Regions from separate parts of the Streptomyces sp. NPDC049585 genome, predicted to be linked through region 2. Evidence: riboswitches for the same ligand, from Rfam matches in the RefSeq annotation. Region 2 holds a riboswitch; the other holds the start of a gene.
The links. Region 2 has a riboswitch for glycine ahead of gcvP (aminomethyl-transferring glycine dehydrogenase). Riboswitches for the same ligand answer to the same signal wherever they lie in the genome.

Region 1: linked by a shared signal. The riboswitch ahead of gcvT (glycine cleavage system aminomethyltransferase GcvT) and the one ahead of gcvP (aminomethyl-transferring glycine dehydrogenase) in region 2 are both predicted to bind glycine.

Annotation. Positions count from the first base shown of each region.
Region 1 covers NZ_JBFAPE010000008.1:93,023-107,424, forward strand. The annotation lists gene AB0K17_RS12340 (M1 family metallopeptidase) at 1-1,117, opposite strand, end outside; gene AB0K17_RS12345 (dipeptide ABC transporter ATP-binding protein) at 1,270-2,328, opposite strand; gene AB0K17_RS12350 (ABC transporter ATP-binding protein) at 2,340-3,389, opposite strand; gene AB0K17_RS12355 (ABC transporter permease) at 3,386-4,396, opposite strand; gene AB0K17_RS12360 (ABC transporter substrate-binding protein) at 4,505-6,265, opposite strand; gene AB0K17_RS12365 (ABC transporter permease) at 6,368-7,366, opposite strand; gene AB0K17_RS12370 (enhanced serine sensitivity protein SseB C-terminal domain-containing protein) at 7,671-8,474, opposite strand; gene AB0K17_RS12375 (enhanced serine sensitivity protein SseB) at 8,516-9,262, opposite strand; gene AB0K17_RS12380 (AAA family ATPase) at 9,441-10,025, opposite strand; glycine riboswitch at 10,192-10,299, shown strand; gene gcvT (glycine cleavage system aminomethyltransferase GcvT) at 10,453-11,571, shown strand; gene gcvH (glycine cleavage system protein GcvH) at 11,639-12,016, shown strand; gene glyA (serine hydroxymethyltransferase) at 12,052-13,314, shown strand; gene AB0K17_RS12400 (L-serine ammonia-lyase) at 13,511-14,402, shown strand, end outside.
Region 2 covers NZ_JBFAPE010000004.1:3,437-17,838, forward strand. The annotation lists gene AB0K17_RS06095 (DUF881 domain-containing protein) at 33-923, shown strand; gene AB0K17_RS06100 (small basic family protein) at 920-1,252, shown strand; gene AB0K17_RS06105 (DUF881 domain-containing protein) at 1,262-2,191, shown strand; gene AB0K17_RS06110 (FHA domain-containing protein) at 2,322-3,167, shown strand; gene AB0K17_RS06115 (MerR family transcriptional regulator) at 3,203-3,991, shown strand; gene AB0K17_RS06120 (bifunctional nuclease family protein) at 4,043-4,516, shown strand; gene AB0K17_RS06125 (MerR family transcriptional regulator) at 4,694-5,335, shown strand; gene AB0K17_RS06130 (DNA polymerase IV) at 5,402-6,895, shown strand; gene AB0K17_RS06135 (PRC-barrel domain-containing protein) at 7,124-7,510, opposite strand; glycine riboswitch at 7,624-7,723, shown strand; gene gcvP (aminomethyl-transferring glycine dehydrogenase) at 7,912-10,797, shown strand; gene AB0K17_RS06145 (DUF5999 family protein) at 10,883-11,080, opposite strand; gene AB0K17_RS06150 (hypothetical protein) at 11,398-11,985, opposite strand; gene AB0K17_RS06155 (glutamate-cysteine ligase family protein) at 12,469-13,971, shown strand; gene AB0K17_RS06160 (CPBP family intramembrane glutamic endopeptidase) at 14,175-14,402, shown strand, end outside.

The DNA.
Region 1 (14,402 bases), on a different contig from region 2:
ACTCGGCGTAGGTGGCGAAGCCCTCGTTGAGCCAGATGTCCTTCCAGCGCTCGATGGACAGGGAGTCGCCGAACCACTGGTGGGCCAGTTCGTGGACGACCGTCGACTCGTCGCGCACGGCCGAGTAGACGGGCTTGCTCTGGGCCTCCAGCGAGAACTCCGCCTGCGGCATGTCGTCGACGACGGCCCCGGTCTCCTCGAAGGGATAGGGGCCGAAGAGGGCGGCCCAGTAGTCGGTGGCCTCGGCGGTGATGCCGTAGAAGTCGAGCTTGCCCTTGGGCAGTGCCGGGTCCGTGGCCACGTAGATGGGGATGCCGCCGGGGGTGGTGCCGCGGCGGACGTCGAACCTGCCGATGGTGGCGGTCACCGCGTAGGTGGCCATGGGCCTGGTCTCGCGCCAGTGGCTCACGGTGGTGCCGCCGCGGTCCTGGGTGGCCAGCAGCCGGCCGTTGGAGACGGCGGTCAGGCCCTTGGGGGCCCGGATGCGGATGTCGTAGGTCGCCTTGTCGGAGGGGTGGTCGCTGGAGGGGAACCAGGTGGAGGCCGCGTTGGGCTCGCAGGCGACGAAGACGCCGTCCTTGGTCTTCATCCAGCCGTACTTCGAGCCGAAGACGATGGGGCCGCTCATCGCCTGGGGTATGCCGCCGTAGACGACGGTCGTGGTGAAGGTGCGGCCCTTCTCCAGCGGGACGGCCGGGCGGACGCGCAGGTCGTCGCCGCTGCGGGTGAAGGCGGCCGGGAGGCCGTCCACCTCGACGGACTTCACTGCCAGCTGCTGCAGGTCCAGGTGGAAGGAGTACAGGCTCTGGACGGCCCGGGCGGTGATCGTGGTGCGGCCGTCCAGGCGCCCGGAGGCGGGGGCGTACTCCACGTCGAGGTCGTAGTGCCGGACGTCGAAGCCGCCGTTGCCGAGCCCGGGGAAATAGGGGTCCCCGATGCCGGGGGCCCCGGCCGTGGGCACGCCGTGGAGGTCGGGGGCCGCGTCGTCGTCGGGTGCGAAGGCCGTGACCGCGGTGGCGGCGACCGCCACCGCCAGGGCCAGGACCCGGATGGTCCGCCGGCGCCCGCCCACGGCGCGTATCAGACGGGCGGGGCGTATCAGACCGGCGGGGCGCATCAGGTGGGCCGGGCAGGCCCGGCGTATCGAGCGGGAGAGTGCCATGAGCCGTCCCTTCGAACCTGCCGGCCCGTGCGGCAAGGGGCCGGCTCCGCACCCTCCCCGCTCGCCTCGCTCGCCGCACTCACGTCCTCACCAACGTGGCACGGCCCTCACCCGGTCGCACCTTCCGTTACTGCGTCGGTGGGACCGGCGTCCTCCGGGGCGTTCTCCGGGTGGTGGCACGCCACCCGGTGGCCGGTGCGCAGCTCGGCCAGCGGGGGCTCCTGCTGCTTGCACACCTCCGTCGCCTTCCAGCAGCGGGTGTGGAAGCGGCAGCCGGACGGCGGGGAGATCGGCGAGGGCACGTCCCCCTTGAGCAGAATGCGTTCCCGCTTGGCGCGCCGCTTGGGGTCGGGCACGGGCACGGCCGACAGCAGCGCCTTGGTGTACGGGTGCATGGGGCGCTCGTACAGCGAGCTGCGGTCGGTCAGCTCCACGATCTTGCCGAGGTACATCACGGCGATGCGGTCGGAGACGTGCCGGATGACCGACAGGTCGTGGGCGATGATCACGTATGTCAGGCCCAGCTCGTCCTGCAGATCGTCCAGGAGGTTGACCACCTGGGCCTGGATGGAGACGTCCAGGGCGGAGACGGGCTCGTCGGCGACCACCAGCTTCGGCTTCAGGGCCAGGGCCCGGGCGATGCCGATGCGCTGCCGCTGGCCGCCGGAGAATTCGTGGGGGTAGCGGTTGTAGTGCTCGGGGTTCAGGCCCACCAGCTCCAGCAGCCCCTGCACCTCCTTCTTCACCCCGCCCTCGGGCGCGATGCCCTGCAGCCGGAAGGGTGCGCCGACGATGGTGCCGACCGTGTGCCGGGGATTGAGCGAGGAGTAAGGGTCCTGGAAGATCATCTGGACGTCGCGGCGCAGCGGCCGCATGCCGGAGACGCCCAGGTGGCTGATGTCGCGCCCCTCGAACTCGATCCTGCCCCCGCTCGGCTCTATCAGCCGGGTGATGAGCCGGCCCATGGTCGACTTGCCGCAGCCGGACTCCCCCACCACGCCCAGGGTCTCCCCCGAGCGCACCTCGAAGTCGATGCCGTCGACGGCGCGCACGGCGCCGACCTGGCGGCGCAGCAGGCCCTTGGTGATCGGGAAGTGCTTGACCAGGCCCTCGACCTTCAGCAGGGTCTCGGGGGCGGCGGGCGCCTGCTGTTCGGGGATCGTCATCTGGTGGTCCTTCACAGCTTGGGCGCAATCTCTTCGGTCCAGATCCGCAGGCGCTCCTCGGGCGAGAGGTGGCAGGCGGAGTGGTGCGGCCGGCCGTCGTCGGTGCCCGGCACCAGCTGCAGCTCGGGCCGCTCGCTGCGGGTGATGCCGTCCTTGGGAAGATCGGCGTACGGGCAGCGGGGGTTGAAGGCGCAGCCGGGTGGCACGTTGATCAGGCTGGGCGGGGAGCCCTTGACCGGGATCAGCCGCTCGGTCTGGGCGCGGTCGATGCGCGGCATGGAGCCGAGCAGACCCCAGGTGTAGGGGTGCTGGGGCGAGGAGAAGACCTTCTCGGCCGGTCCGCGCTCCACGCACCGCCCGGCGTACATCACCAGCAGGTCGTCGGCGAGCTCGGCGACGACGCCGAGGTCGTGGGTGATGATGACGACCGCGGAGCCGAACTCCTTCTGCAGGTCCCGGATGAGGTCGAGGATCTGGGCCTGGACGGTGACGTCGAGGGCGGTGGTCGGCTCGTCGGCGATGAGCAGTTCGGGGTTGTTGACCAGCGCCATCGCGATCATGGCGCGCTGGCGCATGCCCCCGGAGAACTGGTGCGGGTAGTCGTCGACGCGCCGGTCGGGCTGGGGGATACCGACCCGGTCGAGCATCTCGATCGCCCGCTTGCGGGCGGTCTTCTTGTCGACGTCGTGGTGGGTGCGGTACGCCTCGACGATCTGGGAGCCAACCGTGTAATAGGGGTGCATGGCCGACAGCGGGTCCTGGAAGATCATGGCCATCTTCCGGCCGCGCAGGGTGCGCACCCGGTCGGGGTCGGCGGCGATGAGCTCCTCGCCGTCGAGCCAGACCTCGCCGGAGATCCTGGCCCGGGCGGTGCGGTGCAGGCCCATGACGCCGAGCGAGGTGACCGACTTGCCGGAGCCGGATTCGCCGACGATGCCGAGGGTGCGCCCGGCGCGCACGTCGAAGCTCACGCCGTCGACGGACTTGACCAGGCCGTCGTCGGTGTCGAAGTGGATGCGCAGGTCGCGCACGGAGAGGAAGGCTTCGGCGTGCTCGCTCACGAGTACCTCACCCTGGGGTCGATGGCCGCGTAGACCAGGTCCACCAGCAGGTTGCAGACGACGATGAAGAAGGCGGCGACCAGGGTCACGCCCATGACGATGGGCAGGTCGTTCTCGGTCACTCCCTTGACCGCGTACTCGCCGATGCCCTTGAAGGAGAAGACCGACTCGGTGATGACCGCACCACCGAGCAGCAGGCCGAAGTCCATGCCGAAGATGGTGACGATGGGGGTGAGGGCCGAGCGCAGTCCGTGCCGGACGACGACCTTGCGTTCGGTGAGGCCCTTGGCTCGGGCGGTGCGGATGTAGTCCTCGTTCATCGTCTCCAGCATTCCGGCGCGGGTGAGCCGGGCGTACAGGGCGGAGTAGAGGAAGGCGAGGCTGCACCAGGGCACGAGCAGATTCCAGGCCCACTGGGCCGGATCGTCGGAGAAGGGGACGTAGTTGATGCCGTGCCAGATCTCGACGTCGACCGTCAGGACGTTCAGGGCCAGCATGCCGGTGAAGAAGATCGGCAGCGAGACGCCGGCCAGGGCCACGCCCATGAAGAAGCGGTCGAGCAGGCTGCCCCGCTTGAGCGCGGAGAGCACGCCGATGGCCACGCCGGTGACGACCCAGATCACCGCGGCGCCGATGGCCAGCGACAGGGTGACGGGGATCCGGGAGGTCAGCTGCGGCCAGACCTCGACGTGGGTCTTGAAGGAGTAGCCGAAGCACGGGGCCGAGCAGTGTGCGGCGTCGGGGCCGAACCTGTAGTCGGCGCCGACCACGATGGCCTTGATGAAGTGCCAGTACTGCAGGTAGAGCGGTTGGTCGAAGCCGAGGTTCTTCTTGACCGCGGCGACGGTGTCGGGGTTGGCGTCCTTGCCCACGTACTGGGTCGCGAGCTGGTCCATCGTCTGCCCGGCGATGCGGGGGACGAGGAAGAAGATCGCGAAGGTGACTGCGCTGACCACCAGCAGCAGCAGTACCGCGGCGAACAGGCGTCGGATGATGTACGCAGCCACAGTTGTGCGGCGCCGGGCGCGCCGGACCGGAAGGCGGGCCTTGCCGGTCCGGCGGCCGCAGGTGCCTTCACCTGCCTTTCGAAACTCTTCGGCGGACTGTGCCCGCTGCTACTTGGCGGAGCCCATCAGCAGGTAGTTGTACGTGCCGAGGTAGGCCTGGTCGACGGTGACGTTGGTGGCCGACTTCGGCCGCAGGAGCAGGTTCTTGCGGTAGACCAGCGGCACGGCGGAGGCGTTCTCCGCGATGAGCTTGTCCACGTCGCCCCAGGCCTTGACGCGGGCCGCGGCGTCGGTGTTGGCGATGCCGTCGTTGAGGGCCTTGTTGACCTGCGGGTCGTCGAGCTCCTGGACGTTGTTGCCGCCGGAGGGCTTGATGGCGGAGCCGTTGGCGATCTGGTCGAGGAAGCCGAAGCCGGTCGGCCAGTCGGGGCCCCAGGCGGTCATGAGCATGCCCAGGTTGTGGCTGTGGACGTAGTCCGGGACGCCGGCGAAGTTGGTGAAGTACTTGCCGGTCGGGAAGGACTTGATCTCGACGTTGATGCCGATCTTCTTCATCGAGGCCTGCACGGCCGTGGCCATGGCCATCTCCGCCGGGCGGTCCGAGCGGGCCGTCAGGTTGGTGGAGAAACCATTCGGCTGACCGCATTCCTTCAGCTCGGCCTTGGCCTTCTCGATGTCGCCCTTGCTGCCGGGCGTCTGGTAGAGGTCGAACTTGGTGTAGCCGTCGACGGACGGCGGCAGCAGCGTGCTGGCCACGTCGCCCTTCGGGTCACCGCCCATGGCTTCCTGGACGGAGACCTTGTCGATGCCCCACTGCACGGCCTTGCGGCAGTGGATGTTGTCGAACGGCTTCACCTTCAGGTTCAGGCCGATGTAGCCGGTGGCGCTGGCGTACGGGTTGTCGGTCTGGTTCTTCAGCTTCGCGTCCCGCAGCACCTTCGGCTGGGTCTGCGGGGCGACGCCCGCACCGCCGGCGTCGACGCCGATGCTGTCGTTGAGCAGGTTGTTGTCGACCGTGACCTGGTTGACCTTGAACTTGATGGTGATCTTGTCGGGCAGCGCCGGGCGGTTGGGGTCCGTCTTGGGGTCCCACTGCGCGTTGCGCACCAGCGTGGCGCCCTTGCCCTCCTCGTACGACTCGAACTTGTACGGGCCGGAGGAGATGACGTGCTGGACGTACTGCGCGCCCTTGTCGGCCTTCTGGGGGACGGGCGCGGTCTGCGAGAAGGTCGCCAGGTAGTCGAAGTCCGCGAAGGCGTCCTTGAGGTGGAAGACGATCGTCTGGTCGTCCGGCGTCTCGATGGACTTGATTCCCTCGGGCGACTTGTCCTTGTACGGGCCCTCGTACTTGTCGCCGCCCTCCAGGTGGGCCTTGAAGTACGTGGGGCCGTTGGACAGGGCCTCGGGCGCGAAGTTGCTGCGCTCGATCGCGTACTTGACGTCCTTCGAGGTGATCGGCGAGCCGTCCTCGTACTTCAGGCCCGCCCGGAGCTTGTACGTCCAGGTCTTGGCGTCCGCACTCGGCTTGCCCAGGCCCTCGGCCAGGTCCGGGACGACCTTCAGGCCCTCCTTGCCGGGGGCCGGCTTGAACATGGTCAGGGTGCGCCCGTAGAGCCGGGCGAAGTTCTGCACCCAGCCGTAGTAGGTGTTGCCCGGGTCCAGCGAGTCGGCGGCGTCCGCTATCTCGAAGGCGAGCGTGCCGCCCTTCTTGTCCGACTTGTTGGCGAGCCCGGTCAGCGCGGCGTTGGCCGCCGAGCTGCCACCGCCCTTGCCGCCGTCGCTCTTGTCGTCGGAGCCGCCGCACGCGGACGCCCCCAGGGCCAGCACCACCGCCGTGGCGATCGCAACCGTCGTTCTCTTCGTCTTCACCTGAGGAAAGCCCCCTCTTTCGTCTTCGTGGCACGGTGGACCACAAGGGCCGCCGCTGATCGCTTGCTGTGGAGAGGTGTGGAGAGGTCCGGTGGCCCGGGATCACTTGCTGCGCGGGTCGAGCGCGTCGCGCAGCCCGTCCCCGAGCAGGTTGAAGGCCAGCACCGTGATGAAGATGGCGAGGCCGGGCACGAACATGTACTGCGGGTCGGCCTGGTAGAGGTCCGTGGCCTGGCTGAGCATGCCGCCCCAGGAGGCCTGCGGCGGCGCGATGCCGACGCTGAGGAAGCTCAGCGCGGCCTCGAAGAGGATGTTGGTCGGGATCAGCAGCGTGGAGTACACCAGGATCGGCGCGACCAGGTTGGGCAGCAGCTCGCGGAAGAGGATGAACGTCCCCCGGGCACCGAGGCTGCGCGACGCCTCGACGAACTCGCGTTCGCGCAGGCTGAGCGTCTGGGCCCGCACGATGCGGCCCATGTAGGGCCAGTTGAAGAAGCCGATCACAAAGATGAGCACGCTGATGCGCAGCGGCAGACCGGACAGTCCGAAGGCGCCGTCCTGCAGGGCCGCGGAGATGGAGATGGCGAACAGCAGCAGCGGGAAGGCCAGGAAGGTGTCCATCGTCCTGCTGATCACGGTGTCCGCCCAGCCGCCGTAGAACCCGGCGACCACGCCCAGGACGGTGCCGATCACCACGGACAGCAGGGTGGCCCCGGTGGCGACCAGCAGGGAGACCCACGAGCCCTCGATGATGCGCGCCAGGATGTCGCGGCCGTACTGCGGGTCGACGCCCAGCGGATGCTCCCAACTCATGCCGCCCCAGGCGTCCTTGGGCGCGAGCAGGCTGGGGTCGATGAGGTCCTGGTGGAACTCGTTGGGGTCCAGTCCGAAGACCGCCTCGATCGGCTTGGCCAGGACGGCGAGGAGGATCAGCAGGATCACCACGATGCCGCCGGCCACGGCCACCTTGTCCCGCTTGAAGCGCAGCCAGGCGATCTGAGTGAGTGATCGACCCTCGATCTGGCTCTTGGGGGCACCGGCCAGAACGGCTTCCGGCTGCGCCCCGGCGGCCGACCCCGTGGTCTCGATAGGTGCGGTCACTGTGCCAACGACCCCTCTCGGCCGGAGGTGACCGGCCCACGCCCGCCGCAACACTCGCGGCCTGGTACTCACATGTACGGGAGATGTGCAAGTGGTGCAGATGGAGCGGAGGTTCGGAAAAGAGAGCCCGCGACGCGCCGTGATGCCGGCCGGGCCGTCTCTTGTTGGCGGGAGTCTTCATCGCGTCGGCGATCACTCGCCAGCCCTCGCCCGCAATGTATGCGCAACCGTGATGTGTGATGGAGGGTTCCGTTATCCGGACAGCACGACCGGCTGCCCGGTGCGCGCCCGCAGGGCGCGCAGGTCAGTACGCCCCGGCCTGCCAGCCCTGGGGCGGCTGCGGGTAGCCGTAGGCACCCGAGGGACCGGCCGGCGCGGCGGCACCGCCGCCGTAGGCGTCACGGTCGAAGAAGGGCCGGGCATGGGCCCGCATCCACAGCGCGACCGGGTCGTACTCGTCGGCCATCGACACCGTCGACACCGGCAGCCCCTCGGGCACCACGCCGACCGACTGCTGCATCATCTGCCGCACGGCCTCGACGGCCGCCGGCGAGCTGTCGTACAGGTCCAGACCGATGCACAGGTACGGGGTGCCCAGGGCCGGCTGCACCCAGGCCCGGCGCAGGGTGCGCACGACAGGCGTACGGTGGGCGTTCTGCCCCAGCAGGGCGTAGAACTGCGGGATCTCCACGGCCGGTTCGCTCAGCTGCAGCGGCCCGGCCGGCAGCCGCTCCATGCCCTCGGCGACGCGGCGCAGGTCCGCCCAGGGAATGCCGACGCCCCCGCCGGGCGCGTGCGGGTTCAGCCACAGGCCCCAGCGGTCCGGGTACAGGGAGGCGGCCACGGTACGGCCGGAGACGACCTCGTGGGAGCGGTTCCAGCCGCTGGCGGCGAGCTCCTGGGCGGAGGTCACGCACGGGGCGTAACCGAGGCCCTCGACCTCCATGTTGCCGTACTGCGCCTCCGGCGAGCCCGGCTCGCCGTGCCACAGCAGCATCCACACCCGGCCCTCGGCCACGGCCCGCAGCAGCGCCTCGTACGCGTCGTAGCGGCCCGGCGCCACTTGGCGCAGCACCTGCTCGACGCCGCTCTCCGCGCCCGCGCTCACCTGGGTCCGCCTTGTCTCTCGGCCGTGTGTTGCCACCAAGCTTACGAGTACAGGTCGCGGTCGTAGAACGGACGCAGCTTCTCCCGCATCCAGTGCCCCACCGGGTCGTCCGCCACGTCCAGGAACACCAGCTGCACCGGCCAGGCCACGGGAGCCGTGGCCAGCGCCCGGCCCACCGCGTCCATCGCGGCGCCCCGGCTGCCGGGATCCGGAAGATCCAGCTCCACCCCGATGAACAGCGCCGGATCGGCGCCCTCCACACTCGCCAGCGCGCGACGCGCGGTCCGCACCGGACCCGCGGCCGCCAGCTCCAGACCCGCCGCCGCCAGGAACGCCGTCGGCTCCTCCTGCCAGTCCGGCTCGAACAACCGCACCCGGCCGCCCGTGGGATCGCCCTCCCACGTCGCCCGCCCCACCCTGCACAACTGTGCGACGGCCTGCGGCGGCAGCGGCACCCCTACCGTGCCCTCCGGATTCACCACGATGCCGACCTGCGGGGGCAGCCCCCGCGCGAACTCCACGGCCGGAGCCACCGCGAACGCCATGGCCGGCCCGGCGACGGCGACGAACTGCTCGTGCGAACTGAACACCGGCACGAACGCGGCACCGTCCAGCTCGATCGCCGGCAGATCCAGATCCGCGCTCTGCGGCCCCCCGCCCTTGGGCAACGGCACCCACACGCTGCTGCGGCCGAGCACGTCGAGGATGCGCGGGGCGGCGTCGGGGACGCCGACGGAGGCGGCGAGGACTTCCTCGAGTTCATTGGCGGGCCAGGCGCAGTTGCTCACGCTCCCGCACCTTAACGGCTGCGCCTGGGCTGTGGTACGGGGGGTGGCTGCTGCCGGGGCTCCGCCCCGGACCCCGGTCCTCAATCGCCGGACGGGCTGAATGGTGCACCTGGTTGTGGGCAATCGTGCCGCTGGGCGGCACGGGTGGGCACAACCGGCCCACCGGCCGCCCGCAGGACTAGCCGAACGTCAGCGCGCGCAGCGTATCCGCGGCCTCGCGGTCCAGGAGGGCCGCCGATGCGGCGCCGCGGGGCGTGCGGCCGGCCTCCGCATCGGTCACGAGCCGCCGCATCGCCTGCCGGTGGCGGGCGAAGGAGCGCGGGGGGACGCCGCGGCCGCGGGCCCGCTGGCCCGCCCGCGCCTGCGCCGCGTCCACGACCAGCATCACGACGTGCAGCCGCCGCCCCCGCCGCCGCGCCTCGCGCGCCAGCCACCACCGCACCCAGCCCCACTGTCCGCAGTCGTGCACGACGACGCTGCCTCCGGTGCGCAGGGCGCGCCAGAGGGCGGCGTAGTGGGCGAGTCGGGCGGCCGGCCGGTAGGCGGCGTACGGCAGCTGCCGGGGTACGCGGCGTTCGATGCGGCGGCGTGTGTCCTGGGAGTCCACGCGGTGCACGCCGGGTCCGACCACGCGCCGCATCAGGGTGGACTTGCCGGCTCCGGGCAGCCCGGAGACGACGACCAGGTCTCCGGCGCGGTAGCGCAGCTCCTCGACCGTCCCTCCGCGCAGGTCGACCACGCCCGCCACACCCCCCGTACGCACCGTGACCGTCGCCCCCTCCTTTCGTACGCAAAGGAAAGGTAATCCAAATCGGGACCTGGTGGGCGGTCCGTCGCATGGCCGTACGTGCAATGATGTGCGCGCCAAGCGCCATCGGCACGCTCGACAATCGCACGACCATTGCACGACCAACTGCATATTGGCCGCTCGAATCCGCGCGGGAGAGTCCTGGTGTGCTGCGTTGCGCCGTGCACCGGGCGCCGAAGGAGCAAGTTCCTCCCTTGAATCTCTCAGGCCCCGATACCGCGAGGATGAGGCAGATCTGAAAAGCGGGCCGCCCCGGCGGTCCCACCCAAGGTGCAAGCCGGGCTCTCCGACGGGGCTCCCGGTGAACCTCTCAGGTTCCGATGACAGATGGGGAGGCCCCGATTCCTCGGTACCTCCGTGACTCTTGCCCGGGAGCCTGACCATGACGACCGACGCCCCCCGCCGTACCGCCCTGGACGCGCTGCACCGCGCGCTCGGCGCGACCATGACCGACTTCGCGGGTTGGGACATGCCGCTGCGCTACGGCAGCGAGCGCGACGAGCACGTGGCGGTGCGCACCCGCGCCGGCCTGTTCGACCTCTCGCACATGGGGGAGATCACCCTCACGGGTGCCGAGGCCGGCCGGGCCCTCGACTTCGCGCTCGTCGGCAACATCTCCGCGCTGGCCGTGGGCCGCGCCCGCTACACGATGATCTGCAACGCCGACGGCGGCATCGTGGACGACCTGATCGTCTACCGCCTGGCCGAGCAGGAGTTCATGGTCGTCGCCAACGCCTCGAACGCGCAGGTCGTGCTGGACGCGCTGACCGAGCGGGCCGCCGGTTTCGACGCGGTCGTGCGTGACGACCGCGACGCCTACGCGCTGATCGCGATCCAGGGCCCGGCCTCCCCGGCGATCCTGAAGTCGGTCACGGACGCCGACCTGGACGGGCTGAAGTACTACGCGGGCCTGCCGGGCACCGTCGCCGGCGTCCCGGCGCTGATCGCCCGCACCGGCTACACGGGTGAGGACGGCTTCGAGCTGTTCGTGGCCCCGGGCGACGCCGAGAAGCTGTGGCAGGCGCTGACCGAGGCGGGCGCGGACGCGGGCCTGGTGCCGTGCGGGCTGTCCTGCCGGGACACCCTGCGCCTGGAGGCGGGCATGCCGCTGTACGGGCACGAGCTGACCACCTCGCTGACCCCGTTCGATGCGGGCCTGGGCCGCGTGGTGAAGTTCGACAAGGCGGGCGACTTCGTGGGCCGCGAGGCGCTGGCCGCCGCTGCCGAGCGCGCCGAGAGCGCGCCGCCGCGCAAGCTGGTGGGCCTGGTGGCCACGGGCCGCCGCGTGCCGCGCGCCGGCTTCGCCGTGGTGGCGGGCGGCACGGTCGTGGGCGAGGTCACTTCCGGCGCCCCCTCCCCGACGCTCGGCAAGCCGATCGCGATGGCGTACGTCGACGTGGCCCACGCCGCCCCGGGTACGGATGGGGTGTCCGTGGACATTCGAGGCGCCCATGAGCCGTACGAGGTCGTGGCGCTCCCCTTCTACAAGCGGGAACGCTGAGACCCTCTCATCTCACCTGTCAAGACCCCTTGCACAAGCACTCACGCGCGTACAGGAGAATCTAGCCATGAGCAACCCCCAGCAGCTCCGTTACTCCAAGGAGCACGAGTGGCTCTCGGCCGCCGACGAGGACGGCGTGGCGACGGTCGGCATCACCGAATTCGCGGCCAACGCGCTCGGTGACGTCGTCTACGCCCAGCTCCCGGAGGTCGGGGCGACCGTCACCGCGGGCGAGACCTGTGGCGAACTGGAGTCGACGAAGTCGGTCAGCGACCTGTACTCCCCGGTCACGGGCGAGGTCGTCGCGGCCAACGAGGACGTGGTGAACGACCCGGCGCTGGTGAACACCGCCCCGTTCGAGGGCGGCTGGCTGTTCAAGGTGAAGGTCACGGACGAGCCGGTGGACCTGATGTCCGCCGACGAGTACACGGACTTCGCCGGCTGAACCCCGCTCCCCCCTCCCTCGCCCAGGAAGAACTCATGTCGCTCCTCAACAGCTCCCTCCATGAGCTCGACCCCGACGTCGCCGCCGCCGTCGACGCCGAACTCCACCGTCAGCAGTCCACCCTCGAGATGATCGCCTCGGAGAACTTCGCTCCGGTCGCGGTCATGGAGGCCCAGGGCTCCGTCCTCACCAACAAGTACGCCGAGGGCTACCCGGGACGCCGCTACTACGGCGGCTGTGAGCACGTCGACGTCGTCGAGCAGATCGCCATCGACCGCATCAAGGCGCTCTTCGGTGCCGAGCACGCCAACGTGCAGCCGCACTCCGGCGCCCAGGCCAACGCCGCGGCGATGTTCGCCCTGCTCAACCCGGGCGACACCATCCTGGGTCTGAACCTCGCGCACGGCGGTCACCTGACCCACGGCATGAAGATCAACTTCTCCGGCAAGCTCTACAACGTGGTCGCCTACCACGTCGACGAGCAGACCAACCGGGTGGACATGGAGGAGGTCGAGCGCCTCGCCAAGGAGCACCGCCCGAAGCTGATCGTCGCCGGCTGGTCCGCCTACCCGCGCCAGCTGGACTTCGCGGCCTTCCGCCGGATCGCCGACGAGGTCGGCGCGTACCTGATGGTCGACATGGCCCACTTCGCGGGCCTGGTCGCCGCCGGGCTGCACCCCTCCCCGGTGCCGCACGCGCACGTGGTGACCACCACCACGCACAAGACCCTGGGCGGCCCGCGCGGCGGTGTGATCCTTTCCACGGCCGAGCTCGCCAAGAAGATCAACTCTGCGGTCTTCCCCGGCCAGCAGGGCGGCCCGCTGGAGCACGTGATCGCCGCCAAGGCGGTGGCCTTCAAGGTCGCGGCCAGCGAGGAGTTCAAGGACCGCCAGCGCCGCACCCTGGAGGGCGCGAAGATCCTCGCCGAGCGCCTGATGCAGGACGACGTGCGCGAGGCCGGCGTCTCCGTGCTCTCCGGCGGCACGGACGTCCACCTCGTCCTGGTCGACCTGCGCAACTCCGAGCTCGACGGGCAGCAGGCCGAGGACCGCCTCCACGAGGCCGGCATCACGGTCAACCGCAACGCCATCCCGAACGACCCGCGCCCGCCGATGGTCACCTCCGGCCTGCGCATCGGCACCCCGGCCCTGGCCACCCGCGGCTTCCAGGCCGAGGACTTCCGCGAGGTCGCCGACATCATCGCCGAGGCCCTCAAGCCGTCCTGCGACACCGAGGCCCTGCGCGGGCGCGTCACGGCCCTGGCCGCGAAGCACCCGCTGTACCCCGGCCTGAAGTAGCACGTCGGCACCGCATTAACGCCGGATTAACCGGTTGGTACGGGGCATCCCGCACACTGGAGAAGTGAGCGGGATGCCCCGCACCACGTGGCGCACCCCACGCGTCACAGGGCGTGACACCCCCGCGTACCCCCTTGCGCTCCCCCACGCCCGCCGCACGACCCCCGTACCACCCCCGACCCGAGGAGCAGCCACCGTGGCCATCTCCGTATTCGATCTCTTCTCGATCGGCATAGGCCCGTCCAGCTCTCACACGGTCGGCCCCATGCGCGCCGCCCGCATGTTCGTGGGCCGCCTGAAGAAGGACGGCCTGCTGGCCCAGACCACCGCCGTGCGGGCCGAGCTCTTCGGCTCCCTCGGCGCCACCGGCCACGGCCACGGCACCCCCAAGGCCGTCCTGCTCGGCCTGGAGGGCCACTCCCCCCGCACCGTCGACGTCGAGATCGCCGACGACGAGGTCGAGCGCATCCGCACCACCAAGCGGCTGCGCCTGCTCGGCGCCGAGATCGGCACCGACCACGAGATCGACTTCGACGAGTCCACCCAGCTGATCCTGCACCGCCGCCGCGCCCTGCCGTACCACGCCAACGGCATGACCCTCGCCGCCTACGACGAGACCGGCGCGCCCCTGCTGGAGAAGACCTACTACTCCGTCGGCGGCGGCTTCGTCGTCGACGAGGACGCCGTCGGCGCCGACCGCATCGTCCTCGATGACACCGTCCTCAAGTACCCCTTCCGCACCGGCGACGAGCTGCTGCGCATGTCCCGCGAATCCGGCCTGTCGATCTCCGCGATGATGATGGAGAACGAGAAGGCCTGGCGCACGGAGACCGAGATCCGCGAGGGCCTGCTGGAGATCTGGCGCGTCATGCAGGCGTGCGTCACCCGCGGCATGTCCCGCGAGGGCATCCTCCCCGGCGGCCTGAAGGTCCGCCGCCGCGCCGCCAGCACCGCCCGCCAGCTGCGCGCCGAGGGCGACGCCCAGGCCCGCGCCATGGAGTGGATCACCGTCTACGCCATGGCCGTGAACGAGGAGAACGCCGCCGGCGGCCGCGTCGTCACCGCCCCCACCAACGGCGCCGCCGGCA
Region 2 (14,402 bases):
CCATTGGGAGACGGCGCCCCCGACGTGCGACGATGTGCGGCATGTCGCAGCAGCCCCCCGTTCGGAGCACCTCGTCGCCGCCTCCGCGCCCCGACGCCTCCATGTCGCTGCTGACCAATGTGACGGACCACGCCCTGGACGACGGTTACGCCGAGGCGGCGGCCCGCCGGACCGCGGGTGGCACGGGCCTGCCCGGCCGGCTGCGCGCCAGGCTGGGGCTGGCCGGGGCCCTGTTGCTGTCCGCCGCCGTGGTCACCCTGGGGGCGGTCCAGGCGCAGATATCGGCACCGACGCTCGCCAAGGAGCGCGAGCAGCTCATCAACCGCATCCAGAGCGAGACGGCGGCCGCCGACAAGCTCCAGGAGAGCGTCGACGCGCTGCGCGACTCGGTGGGCAGCACGCAGCGCGAGGCGCTGCGGAAACAGGGCGGGGACCGGGCCGAGTTGGTCTCGCTGCTGGCCGGTGCCACGCCCGTGCAGGGCCCCGGGGTCAAGATCGTGATCGACGATGCCAAGCAGGCTCGCACCAGTGGGGGCGGGCCGCGGGAGAGCAGCGGGTTCTCCGACACGGGCCGGGTGCGCGACCGTGACATGCAGCGGGTCGTCAACGGGCTGTGGCAGTCCGGGGCGGAGGCCGTCGCCATCAACGGTCAGCGGCTGACCTCGTTGTCGGCGATCAGGGCGGCGGGTGACGCCATACTGGTCGACAACAAACCGCTGGCGCCGCCGTACACGGTGCTGGCGGTCGGGGACGGTCAGCGGCTGAGCACCGCTTTCCAGGACAGTGCCGACGGACAGTACCTGCACGTGCTGCAGCAGAACTACGGGGTCCGCGCGAGCATTTCCGCCCAGGACGAGGTCCGGCTGCCGGCCGCCCCGAGTCTGATCGTACGAACCGCAAAGCCAGGGAAGGGCACATCGTGATCGCCGTATTGGGCCTCATCGTGGGAGTCGTGGTCGGGCTCGTCGTCCGCCCCGTGGTGCCGACGGCGGTCGAGCCCTACCTGCCCATCGCCGTGGTGGCGGCGCTGGACGCGGTGTTCGGCGGCCTGCGGGCGATGCTCGACGGCATCTTCGACGACAAGGTCTTCGTGGTGTCGTTCCTGTCCAACGTCGTGGTGGCGGCGCTGATCGTGTTCCTGGGCGACAAGCTCGGCGTGGGCGCGCAGTTGTCCACCGGCGTCGTGGTCGTCCTCGGCATCCGCATCTTCTCCAACGCCGCCGCCATCCGGCGGCACATCTTCCGGGCGTGAGGCACAGCCATGAGCACTGAGGACACGCCGGACAAGCCGGAGAAGGAAGAAAAGCCCGACAAGCCGGAAAAGCCGGAAGGGCCCGGGAAGCCGGCGGAGCCGACCGCGCCGAAGGCGGAGCCCGGACCGCAGCCCGGACCGGAGCCCGGACCGGGGGTGGATGCGGAGCCGGAGCCGGAGTCCGTACCGCCTGCGGAAGAGCCCGGACGACCTGCTCCGTTGACGGGGCGTCAACGGTTGCTGAGCGGACTGTGGCCGCCGCGGTTGACGCGGGCCCAGCTGACCGTGGCGCTGCTGCTGTGCGTGCTCGGGCTCGGCCTGGCCATCCAGGTGCGCTCCACCAGCGACACCAGCGCCCTGCGCGGGGCCCGGCAGGAGGACCTCGTACGCATCCTGGACGAGCTGGACAACCGCACCAAGCGGCTGGACGACGAGAAGCGGCGGCTGGAGAACCAGAAGGCGCAGCTGGAGAGCAGCTCGAACCAGGCGGCCGAGGCGCGCAAGCAGACCGAGCAGAAGGAGGAGCAGCTCGGGGTGCTGGCGGGCACGGTGTCGGCCGAGGGGCCGGGCATCGAACTCACGGTGAGCGACCCCAAGGGCGCGGTGGAGGCCGACAAGCTGCTGGACGCCATCCAGGAGTTGAGGGCGGCCGGCGCCGAGGCGATCCAGATCAACGACGTGCGCATCGTGGCGGACACGTACTTCTCCGGTTCCGCGGGGAAGGTGGAGATCGATGGCAAGAAGGTCTCGCAGCCCTATAAGTTCAAGGTCATCGGCAAGCCCCAGGACCTCGAGCCGGCACTCAACATCCCTGGTGGTGTGGTGCAGACTCTGGAGAAGGAGCAGGCCGTCGTGACCGTCTCCCGGTCTGAGAAGATCGTTGTGGACGCCTTGCGCCCGGCGAAGCGGCCTGACTACGCTCGGTCGTCATCGCAGTGAGGCGGGCGTTTCGACGGGGCCCGTGGGAGGGGCGGAAGGTTGCGGGGGGTCGGCGCACCGGGCTCGGTGCGCGTGGTGGAAACTGTCTGGTGACCGCGGACGTTGTTCGGATGTCCAGGTCGGACGGTGTGTGCAGCAAGGGTTCGTCCTGCCCCACGGGCGGGTCTGTTTCGGTCAAGGGGAATCGCCCGTGAAGTTGTTTGCGAAGTTGTTCGGCAAGAGCGCACGCCAGGAGGGCGGCACCGCCCGGCATCGCGCGGGGCGTCCCGCGGACGCCGGCGAGGGGACCCAGGAGGGTCGCCCGCTGTTCCGGGACCAGGACGTCCCGGGGGCGCACGGAAGTGACATTCCGGGTGGTCCGGGCGCGTCCTCTGTTGACCCTGCCCAGGCGGGGCGCATAGGTTTCGGGGCACCAGCGACCTCAAGTGCGGGTGGAGGGTTTGCCTTGCCGGTATGTACGAGGTGTGGCCACCGGAACGCCGAAGCCAGCCGGTTCTGCTCCAACTGCGGTGCGCCGCTGCGGCCCGGTGCCGTGGCCGAGCGCGCCTCGGAGACGACCTCGACCATCTCCATCTCCGGTCTGGAGGCGTACGACTCGGAGACCACCGGTCAGACGCCGATCCCGGCCCTCTCGCCCGAGGCCCAGGCCGCGGTCGAGGCGCTGCCGATGGGCTCGGCGCTGCTGGTGGTGCGCCGCGGGCCGAACTCGGGCAGCCGCTTCCTGCTGGACGCCGACGTCACCACCGCCGGCCGCCACCCGCAGAGCGACATCTTCCTCGACGACGTCACGGTCTCCCGCCGGCACGTGGAGTTCCGTCGGCAGCCGGACGGCGGCTTCACCGTCACCGACGTCGGCAGCCTCAACGGCACGTACGTCAACCGTGAGCAGATCGAGTCCGTTCAGCTGTCGAACGGCGACGAGGTGCAGATCGGCAAGTACCGTCTGGTCTTCTTCGGCAGCCAGCGGGGCTACTGACAGCGGGCAGCGGACGACCCGCGAGGGGAAGGGCCATGCTGCGAACACCGTCGGGCGGTACCGGTTCGGCCGGTGCCGCCGGTGCGGAGGGCCGGCTGGTGAGCATCGGCACGGTGCTCAACCTGCTGCGCGAGGAGTTCCCCGAGGTCACCATCTCCAAGATCCGTTTCCTGGAGGCGGAGGGCCTGGTGGAGCCGCAGCGCACCCCCTCGGGCTACCGCAAGTTCAGCACGCAGGACGTGGAGCGCCTCGCCCTCGTGCTGCGCATGCAGCGTGATCACTACCTGCCCCTGAAGGTCATCCGGGAGCACCTGGAGGCCCTGGCCCGCGGCGAGCGGGTCCAGCTGCCCGCCCCCGCCCAGCCGCGCGACGCGCTGGACCTCGCCGGCGATCCGGAGGTCGACGAGGCCACCGTCGCCGGTGCGGCGGCCCCGGGCGGCCCCGAGGGCGCTCCCGCCGCCAGGATCGGCCGTGGGGAGCTGCTGGCGGGTGCCGGAGTCACCGAGGCCGAGCTGGTGGAGTGGGAGTCCTACGGGCTGCTCGTGCCCCACCCGGACGGCGGATTCGACGCCGACGCCGTCACCATCGCCAAGCTCGTCGCCGACCTGGGCCGCTACGGACTGGAGCCGAGGCACCTGCGGTCCGTGAAGGCCGCCGCCGACCGCGAGGCGGGCCTGGTCGAACAGGTGGTCGCACCCCTGCGCAGGCACCGCAACCCCCAGACCAGGGCGCACGCCGAGGCCACGGCCCGGGAGCTGGCCGCCCTGTCCGTACGGCTGCACGCCGCCCTCGTACGGGCCGCGCTGCAGCCCAGGAGCCGGTGACGGCGGGTGCCCGACTACCCAAACCTGCCGACCACGGCCTAGGGTTGCTGTGTGAACGAGCTCGATGTCGTGGGTGTCCGGGTGGAAATGCCCTCAAACCAGCCGATCGTGCTCCTGCGGGAAGTGGGCGGCGACCGGTACCTGCCGATCTGGATCGGCCCCGGCGAGGCGACCGCCATCGCCTTCGCCCAGCAGGGCATGACGCCGGCCCGGCCGCTGACCCATGACCTCTTCAAGGACGTCCTGGAGGCGGTGGGGCAGCAGCTCGCCGAGGTCCGCATCACCGACCTGCGCGAAGGCGTGTTCTACGCGGAGCTGGTCTTCGCCAGCGGGGTGGAGGTCAGCGCCCGGCCGTCCGACGCCATAGCGCTGGCCCTGCGCACCGGAACGCCGATCTACGGCAGCGACGGGGTGCTGGACGACGCGGGAATCGCCATCCCGGACGAGCAGGAGGACGAGGTGGAGAAGTTCCGCGAGTTCCTCGACCAGATCTCGCCCGAGGACTTCGGCAGCAGCAACCAGTAGGCACCGCCGGGGCGCAGCATCTGGGCGGATTGCCGCATTCGAGCAGTTTTCCCGCTGACCGGACACGTGAAACCACTCTCAAGGTGATTATCACTCGGCGTGCCGAGTGTGGCGATCGTTGACGCACCCCGGGCGACTGCCTACCGTCGAGAAGGCAGGTCAAGGACGGAGGTCGGCGTGAGAAGCACGGGCGACGGTACGGCGGTCGGCGGTCCGTATCCGCTGCGTGGGGGAACGGTCGAACCAGTGCCCCGCTATTCAGCCACGACAGCGGTCACCACGCCGCGGGGGAGCGACACCGGCTCCGGCACCTCCCGCGGCACCGACGACATCGGATACCGCGGGCCCACGGCGTGCGCCGCCGCGGGCATCACCTATCGCCAGCTGGACTACTGGGCGCGCACCGGGCTCGTCGAGCCCAGCGTGCGGCCCGCGTACGGCTCGGGCAGCCAGCGGCTCTACAGCTTCCGGGACGTCGTCGTCCTGAAGATCGTCAAACGGCTGCTGGACACCGGGGTCTCGCTGCAGAACATCCGCACCGCGGTGCAGCACCTGCGGGAGCGCGGCGTGGCCGACCTGGCGCAGATGACGCTCATGAGCGACGGCGCCACGGTCTACGAGTGCACCTCGCCCGACGAGGTCGTCGACCTCCTCCAGGGCGGCCAGGGCGTCTTCGGCATCGCCGTCGGCGTCGTCTGGCGCGACGTGGAGAATGCGCTGGCCCAGCTGCACGGGGAGCGCGTGGACACCGGCGAGACCCTCGTCGGCCACCACCCCGGTGACGAGCTGGCCCGGCGCCGCAGCAACCGGGCGGGCTGAGCGACCGGGTGCCACGGGCACCCGGTCCCGGCCCATTGTCAGTGGCATGCGGCAGCATCTACTCCTGTGAGGGGTGCGCCGACGATCCTGCATCTGGACATGGATGCCTTCTACGCCTCGGTGGAGCAGGCGTCCAAACCGAGCCTGCGCGGAAAGCCGGTGGTCGTGGGCGGCATCGGGCCGCGCGGCGTCGTCGCCACCGCCTCCTACGAGGCGCGGGTCTTCGGCGTCCGCTCCGCCATGGCCACCGCCCAGGCGCGCCGGCTGTGCCCCAACGCCGCCTACCTCACCCCGCGCTTCGGCCTCTACCAGGAGGTCAGCCGGACGGTCATGCGGCTGCTGGGCGAGCTGTCGCCGCTGGTCGAGCCGCTCAGCCTGGACGAGGCCTTCGTCGACCTGGAAGCCGGCGGCACCGAGCCGACGTCGGCGGCGGCACGCCGCGTGGGCGAGCGGTTGCGGCGCGACATCCGCGCCGCCACCGGCCTGACCGGCTCCGTCGGGCTCGCCGGCTCCAAGATGCTCGCCAAGATCGCCTCCGAGGAGGCCAAGCCGGACGGGCTCGTGCTCATCGAGCCCGGCACCGAGCTGGAAGTCCTCGGACCCATGTCGGTACGGGCCATCCCCGGCGTCGGGCCCGCCACTGCCGAAACGTTGCGGCGCGCCGGGATCACCACCGTCGCGGAGACCGCCGAGGCGGGCGAGGCCGAGCTCGTCCGCCTCCTGGGCAAGGCCCACGGCGCCGGCCTGTACGCCCTGGCCACCGGCCACGACGACCGGCCCGTCGTCGCCGAGCGCGACGCGAAGTCGGTCTCCGTGGAGGACACCTTCGCCGAGGACCTCACCGACCGCACCCGCGTCCAGTACGAGCTCGCCCGCCTCGCCGAGCGGTGCGTGCAGCGGCTGCGCGCCGCCGGACGCTCCGGGCGCACGGTCGTCATCAAGGTCCGCAGCTACGACTTCTCCACGCTGACCCGCTCCGAGACCCTGCGCGGCCCCACGGACGACGTGGCCGTCGTGCGCGAGGCGGCTGCCAGACTGCTCGACGGGGTCGACACCACCGCCGGCGTGCGCCTGCTCGGCGTCGGCGTCTCCGGGCTCGCCGACTACACCCAGGAGGACCTCTTCGCCCAGGCCGCGAGCGCCACGCAGACGGCGCCGGAGACCGCCGCGGAGGCCGCGCCGCCCACCCCGACCGAGGCGCTGCCCGCCCCGAGGCGCTGGTCGCCCGGCGTGGACGTGCACCACGCCGAGTACGGCGCCGGCTGGGTCCAGGGCAGCGGCCTGGGCCGCGTCACGGTCCGCTTCGAGACCCCCTGGTCCGCGCCGGGCCGGATCCGCACGCTCGACGTGGACGACCCCGCCCTGGAACCGTCCGACCCCCTCCCCCTGATCCGCCCCGCGCCGGACGCCGCAGGCGCCCCCGGCCCCGCACCGGTGCCGCCCGGGCCTCCGCCCGCCGGCCCGGAGCCGGAGGGCCCGGGCACGCGTGGGGCCTCCGGCCCCGAGTCCGGCGGCCCGGGGCCGGCCGAGCCCGAGTCCGGGGGACCGGCGGCGGCCTGAGGCGTGTCCGGCGAGTCTTCGTCATGCGCCACCACGGCGTCCCGAAGGGGCGCGGGGAACTGCGCGACAAGCCACGACGCGCCCGCAGAGGGAGTGCCGTGCTGCACGCCCCGGGGCCGAGTCTCGGCCGCAGACCGCCGGTGGCCGATCGCGCAGTTCCCCGCGCCCCTGACGGGGCGCAGCACGATCCGCCGGACAGGCCCTGGCCCGTAGGCCGGACCCCCGGCCCTACGGACCGGTGGCCGAGCCGTTGGTCGGTGGGCCGGCGTCGGCCGGCCCCGGGGCCGGGCCCCGTTCCGGGTCCGGTAGGGCCAGGCCGTAGTGGCGGTAGAGCTGGAGTTCCTGTTGGGGCGACAGGTGGCGGCCCACGCCGAAGCCCGGGGACTGGCGGATCAGGGCGCGGTCGAAGGGGACGCGCAGGCCGTCCTCCTCGACCGAGCTCACCTCCAGGGGGACGAACGCGTCGCGGCCGAAGAAGCCGGTGCGTACCGCCGCCCACTCCGGTACGCCGGTCACGTCGTCGAGGTACACCTCGTCGACGGTCCCGATGCGCGTGCCGGCCCGGTCGAAGGCCTTGCGGCCGATCAGGCTCCTGGGGTCGATGTCGGTCTGCACGGTTCCTCCCTGGCGTTCCGCGGCCCTCAGACCCACGAAAAGCCACAAAGCAGGAAGGGGCCACTCGGGAGATCCGCCCGGAAAGGCGCGCTGGTAGGCTGACGATTGGCCGCAGAACCCGTGCGGGAGAGTCCTCCGTCGCGAGCAGGCGGGGGCGCCGAAGGAGCAAATCCTCCCCGGAATCTCTCAGGCACCCGGTACCGCACGGAAGAGGTCACTCTGGAAAGCAGGGCGGGCCCAGGTCAGGCACCACGCCGAAGCCCCTCCTCACCGACGGTGAAAGCCGGTCCGCGTCCGTGGCCCGGTGAAGCTCTCAGGTTGAGATGACAGAGGGGGAGGCCGTCCGGGTACCCGCGCCGTGGTACCCCTCGCAGGTCGCAGTGACCAGGAGGCCTCCGCAGATGACAGCCCACCGCAGCTCCCTCTCCGACCTGGAGCGGAGCACCCCCTTCGAGCGCCGGCACATAGGACCGGACGCCGAGGCCCAGGCCAAGATGCTCGCCCAGGTCGGCTACGGCTCCCTCGACGAGCTGACCGCCGCCGCCGTACCGGAAGTGATCAAGAGCGCCGAGGCGCTCGCGCTGCCCGCCGCCCGCAGCGAGGCGGAGGTGCTCGCGGAGCTGCGCGAGCTCGCCGGGCGCAACCAGGTCCTCGCGCCGATGATCGGCCTGGGCTACCACGGCACGTTCACCCCGCCGGTGATCCTGCGCAACGTCATGGAGAACCCCGCCTGGTACACGGCATACACGCCGTACCAGCCGGAGATCTCGCAGGGCCGCCTGGAGGCGCTGCTCAACTTCCAGACCGTCGTCGCCGACCTGACGGGGCTGCCGACCTCCGGCGCCTCGCTCCTGGACGAGGGCACGGCCGCGGCCGAGGCCATGTCGCTGTCCCGGCGCGTGGGCAAGGTCAAGAAGGGCGTCTACCTGGTCGACGCCGACACCCTCCCGCAGACGATCGCCGTCATCGAGACCCGCGCCGAGCCCACCGGTGTGGAGGTCGTGGTCGCCGACCTGTCGGCCGGCATCCCCGCGGAGATCGCCGAGCGCGGCGTCTTCGGCGTGCTGCTGCAGTACCCCGGCGCCTCCGGCGCCGTGCGCGACCTGCGCCCCGTCGTCGAGCAGGCCCATGAGCTCGGCGCGATCGTCACCGTCGCGGCCGACCTGCTCGCCCTGACGCTGCTCACCCCGCCCGGGGAGCTCGGCGCCGACATCGCGGTGGGCACCACCCAGCGCTTCGGCGTGCCCATGGGCTTCGGCGGCCCGCACGCCGGCTACATGGCCGTGCGCGACGCCTACGCCCGCAGCCTGCCCGGCCGCCTCGTCGGCGTCTCCGTCGACGCCGACGGCACCAAGGCCTACCGCCTGGCCCTGCAGACCCGCGAGCAGCACATCCGGCGCGAGAAGGCCACCAGCAACATCTGCACCGCCCAGGTGCTGCTCGCCGTGATGGCCGGCATGTACGCGGTCTACCACGGCCCCGAGGGCCTGGCCGCCATCGCCCGCCGCACCCACCGCTACGCCGCGATCCTCGCCGAGGGCCTGCGCGCCGGCGGCGTCGAGCTGGAGCACGGCGCGTACTTCGACACGCTGACCGCGAAGGTGCCCGGCCGGGCCGCGGCCGTCGTCGAGGCCGCCCGCGAGCGCGGCGTCAACCTGCGCCTGACGGACGCCGACCGGGTCGGCATCGCCTGCGACGAGACCACCACCCGCGAGCAGCTCGCCGCCGTGTGGGCCGCGTTCGGCGTCGACGCCGACGTCGAGCAGCTGGACGCGGTCGTGGCCGACGCCCTGCCCGAGGGCCTGCTGCGCACCGACGAGTACCTCGCGCACCCCGTCTTCCACCAGCACCGCTCCGAGACCGCGATGCTGCGCTACCTGCGCCGCCTCGCCGACCGGGACTACGCGCTGGACCGTGGCATGATCCCGCTGGGCTCGTGCACCATGAAGCTCAACGCGACCACCGAGATGGAGCCGGTCACCTGGCCGGAGTTCGGCGCGCTGCACCCCTTCGCGCCCGTCGAGCAGGCCGCGGGCTACCGCACCCTGATCACCGAGCTCGAGGAGCGCCTGGCCGAGGTCACCGGCTACGACAAGGTCTCCCTCCAGCCCAACGCCGGCTCCCAGGGCGAGCTCGCGGGCCTGCTGGCCGTGCGCGCCTACCACCGCGCCAACGGCGACACGCAGCGCACCGTCTGCCTCATCCCGTCCTCCGCGCACGGCACCAACGCCGCCAGCGCCGTGATGGCCGGCATGAAGGTCGTGGTCGTGCGGACCGCCGACGACGGCGAGATCGACGTCGAGGACCTGCGCGCCAAGATCGAGCAGTACCGCGACGAGCTCTCCGTACTGATGATCACCTACCCGTCCACGCACGGCGTCTTCGAGGAGCACGTCGCCGACATCTGCGCCGCCGTCCACGACGCCGGCGGCCAGGTCTACGTCGACGGCGCCAACCTCAACGCCCTGGTGGGCCTGGCCAAGCCGGGCCGCTTCGGCGGCGACGTCTCGCACCTGAACCTGCACAAGACCTTCTGCATCCCGCACGGCGGCGGCGGTCCCGGCGTCGGCCCGGTGGCGGTGCGCGCCCACCTCGCGCCGTACCTGCCCAACCACCCGCTGCAGCCCACCGCCGGGCCCGAGACCGGCGTGGGGCCGATCTCGGCCGCGCCCTGGGGCTCCGCGGGCATCCTGCCGATCTCCTGGTCGTACGTGCGTCTGATGGGCGGCGAGGGCCTCAAGCGCGCCACCCAGGTCGCGGTGCTGGGCGCCAACTACATCGCCAAGCGCCTGGAGCCGCACTTCCCGGTGCTCTACACCGGCCCGGGCGGTCTGGTCGCCCACGAGTGCATCATCGACCTGCGGCCGCTGACCAAGGCGACCGGCGTGAGCGTCGACGACGTCGCCAAGCGCCTGATCGACTACGGCTTCCACGCGCCGACCATGTCCTTCCCCGTGGCCGGCACGCTGATGATCGAGCCGACCGAGAGCGAGGACCTGGCCGAACTCGACCGGTTCTGCGAGGCGATGATCGCCATCCGCGCCGAGATCGAGAAGGTCGGCTCGGGGGAGTGGGACAAGGACGACAACCCGCTGCGCAACGCCCCCCACACCGCGGCCTGCGTCGCCGGTGCGTGGGAGCACCCGTACAGCCGCGAGGAGGCCGTCTTCCCGGCCGGTGTCGTCGCCGCCGACAAGTACTGGCCGCCGGTGCGCCGCATCGACGGTGCCTACGGCGACCGCAACCTGGTGTGCTCCTGCCCGCCGCTGGAGGAGTACGACGGCTGACGGGGCCTGTGCCCCGTACGCTTCGGGGCCGGTCCGGCGCATGTGCGCCGGACCGGCCCCGGTCCTTTTCCCCCTGCCGGCCGCCTCAGGCGGCGGTCACCACGTCCAGGGCCCGGTGCGGGGCGATGATCTGCCCGTCCGGCAGCAGCTCACCGGTGTCCTCGAAGCAGAGGACGCCGTTGCACAGGAGGCTCCAGCCCTGTTCCGGGTAGGTGGCCACCAGGTGGGCGGCCTCCCGGTCGGCGGAGTCGGCTGACGGGCACGTGGGCTGATGCGGGCACATGGGAGTGATCTTTCGCTCTGAGGTGGCTGTGCTGCGGCTCGATGCGGTTGTCATGCCGCCCCCCGTTTACATCGATCGGTCGGTTCCAGTGTTCCCCCACGGGCCGGATTCCGCAGGGATTTCCGGATGACGCTCCTCTCAGGATGATGACGCATCACCCGAGCGGGCGGTTGCTCCCAACAGGACTGCCCCAACGGGTGGTTCGGGCATGGTCACCGGGGGCTAGTCCGTGAGGGTGAGGGCGGCCGGGCATGCCACGGCGCCCCGCCTCCCCGGCTCACCGGGATGCGGGGCACCGTGGCGGTCCGCTGCGTGCGTCAGGCGGTCGCCTTCAGGGACGCGGCGGGGGCCAGCCGCAGGGCGAGCACGGGCAGCAGATCGGCGGCCCGGTACGGCCGGTGCGGGGCGAAGCCCGGTGGCGCCGGGGCGAGCGGCACCAGCAGGTCGCCCGGGGCGAACAGCTCGGTCGCGGCGTCGGCCGCCGCGTCCGCGTGCAGCCACAGCGTGAGCATGTACAGCTCCGGCACGGACAGCAGCCGCGGCTGGTACGGCGCGGTCAGCTGGCCGGCCTGGCGCAGTGCCACTTCCGTGGCGGCCAGGTACGGCCCTTCGAAGAAGTGGGAGAACGACCAGCCGTCGGCGGTGACGACGGCCTCGCCGGCCGCCACCGTCCGTTCGCCGTCGGTGATGGGGAACCGCCAGCCGGTCAGCCGGGTGCGCGGCGCCCCGCCGCGGGCCGCCGCCCGCACCAGGACGTGGACGGGCAGGGCGGGTTCGGTCGGGAACGGGGCACGGGCGGACCGCAGCGAAGGGGTGCGGGCCTCACGGACCGCGGCGGGGGACGCGAGGGCCGTGCTGACGCTGTGCAGGGCAGGCGCGGGGGCAGGGGGAACGTGCAGCGGCATGGTGGGTCGCCTCTCGCTCAAGGAGACAACGGTGGAGCTGCGGCAGGTGCGAACGACGCCGTCGGCGTTGCGGGTCGGAGGGGGCCGGACCGACTCCAGGGCGCGTGCTCTCCGCCTCTGAGCGGAGTTTATACGACACATGTTCACGCAGTGTTTCGGCTAGCTGTCGCGGGCATTTCCGGCAAGGGGAATTCAGGTCCCATTCACGGGGTGATTTCGGTGAATTTGTCGCCCGCCCGAGCGTCCGACCTCGGCCTCGGCGCCCCGCGCGGTAGGCCGGAACCCGTCGGTCTTTATCACCAGCGCCCGACGTGGCGGGTGGACGCGGCCGTCATGCCGACGGAATGTGCCGGAGTGCGCTCGGTCGGAGCCTACCGGTTGTGCGGCCGCCGCGGGGCGTTATGGATCGTCCCGCCTGGGCATCATCGACCGTGACAAGGCGACCGGTGCCGCGGACGGCCCTGCCTGAGGAAGGACGCTTCAATGGGTGAGAAGGTCGTCGCCGTGGGGTTCGACCTCGCCGACCGGCGACGCCACCGGGACAAGCTCAGGCGGTGCCTCGACGGGCTGGGGAGGCTGTTGGAGGAGAAGCGGTTCGACCGCCCGCGCAATCTCATGGGGCTTGAGATCGAGCTGAATCTCGCGGGTTCCGACGGCATGCCGAGCATGGTGAATGCCGAGGTGCTGGAGCGCATCGCAAGCGGGGATTTCCAAACCGAACTCGGTCAGTTCAACCTGGAAGTGAACATCGTCCCGCACCGCCTCTCCGGGCGCGTTCTCGACCAGCTCGCCGAGGAGCTGCGCACCGGCTTGTCGTACGCCGACCGCCGGGCCCGGGAAGTCGATTCCGGAATTGTGATGATCGGGATTCTGCCCACGCTCACCGACGAGCACCTCGTGCACGGCAACCTCTCCGCCGGTGACCGCTACGTCCTGCTCAACGACCAGGTCGTCGCCGCCCGCGGCGAGGAGTTCACCATCGACATCGCCGGCGTGGAGCGGCTGACCTGCACCGCGCGGTCCATCGCTCCCGAGGCCGCCTGCACGTCGGTCCAGCTCCACCTGCAGGTCACCCCCGGCCGCTTCGCGGCGGTGTGGAACGCCGCCCAGGCGGTCGCGGCCGTGCAGATAGCCGTCGGCGCCAACTCCCCCTTCCTCTTCGGCCGGGAACTGTGGCGCGAGTCGCGGCCGCCGCTGTTCGTGCAGTCCACCGACACCCGCCCGCCCGAGCTGCAGGCCCAGGGGGTGCGCCCGCGCACCTGGTTCGGCGAGCGCTGGATCTCCTCGGCCTACGAGCTGTTCGAGGAGAACGTCCGCTTCTTCCCACCGCTTCTGCCCATCTGCGGCGACGAGGACCCGCTGCGCGTGCTCGACGAGGGCGGCATACCGGCCCTGCAGGAGCTCACCCTGCACAACGGCACCGTCTACCGCTGGAACCGGCCCGTCTACGGCATCGCCGACGGCGTGCCCCACCTGCGCGTGGAGAACCGCGTCCTGCCCGCCGGGCCCACCGTCCCCGACGTGATCGCCAACGCCGCCTTCTACTACGGGCTGATCAGGGCGCTGGCCGAGGAGCCCCGGCCGGTGTGGACGCGCATGCCGTTCGCGGTGGCCGCCGACAACTTCGACGTCGCCTGCCGCCACGGCATCGAGGCCGATCTGCGCTGGCCCCGCGCGGGCCGCGGCGGCGCCCCGGCGCGCGTCGCGGCCGTCCGGCTCGTCCTGGACGAGCTGCTGCCGCTCGCCGCGGCCGGCCTCGACGCCTGGGGCGTCGAGCCCGCCGACCGCGACCACTACCTCGGCATCATCGAAGGCCGCTGCCGGCGCCGGATCAACGGCGCCTCCTGGCAGGCCGCCACCTACCACCGCGCCCGGGAGCGGGGCCTGGACCGCGAGCAGGCACTGGCGGCCACCACCCGGGAGTACTGCGAGCTGATGCGCACCGGCGACCCCGTGCACACCTGGCCGGACGGCGCCGGCTGCTGACCCGCGGCCGCCCCGGTTCGTCCCCGGTGCCCCCGGTCGGGCAAGCTGTGACGACCTGACGGGCACGAGATGGGCAGACGGAGGCGGCAGTGCGGCACAACGCTCCCGACGGCGGCGCGGGCACCGCGTCCGGCACCGCGCCGGGCGGCGCCGGCGGGCAGTGGCCCGGCGAGGCGCCGCCCCGGCCCGTCCTACGGTCCGAGCTGCTGATCGTGCTGGCCCTCTCGCTCGGGGCCAGCGCCGTCGCCGCACTGATCAGCTTCATCGGGGCGGCGACCCGGCCCGGCGGCCTGAAGGACCAGGCCGCCACCCTCAACGCCTCGCACGCGCCCGGCCGTCCATGGCTCGACCTGGCCTGGCAGCTGTTCGGCATCGCCACCGCGCTCGTGCCCGTCCTCCTCGTCGCCCACCTGCTGCTACGCGAGGGCGCC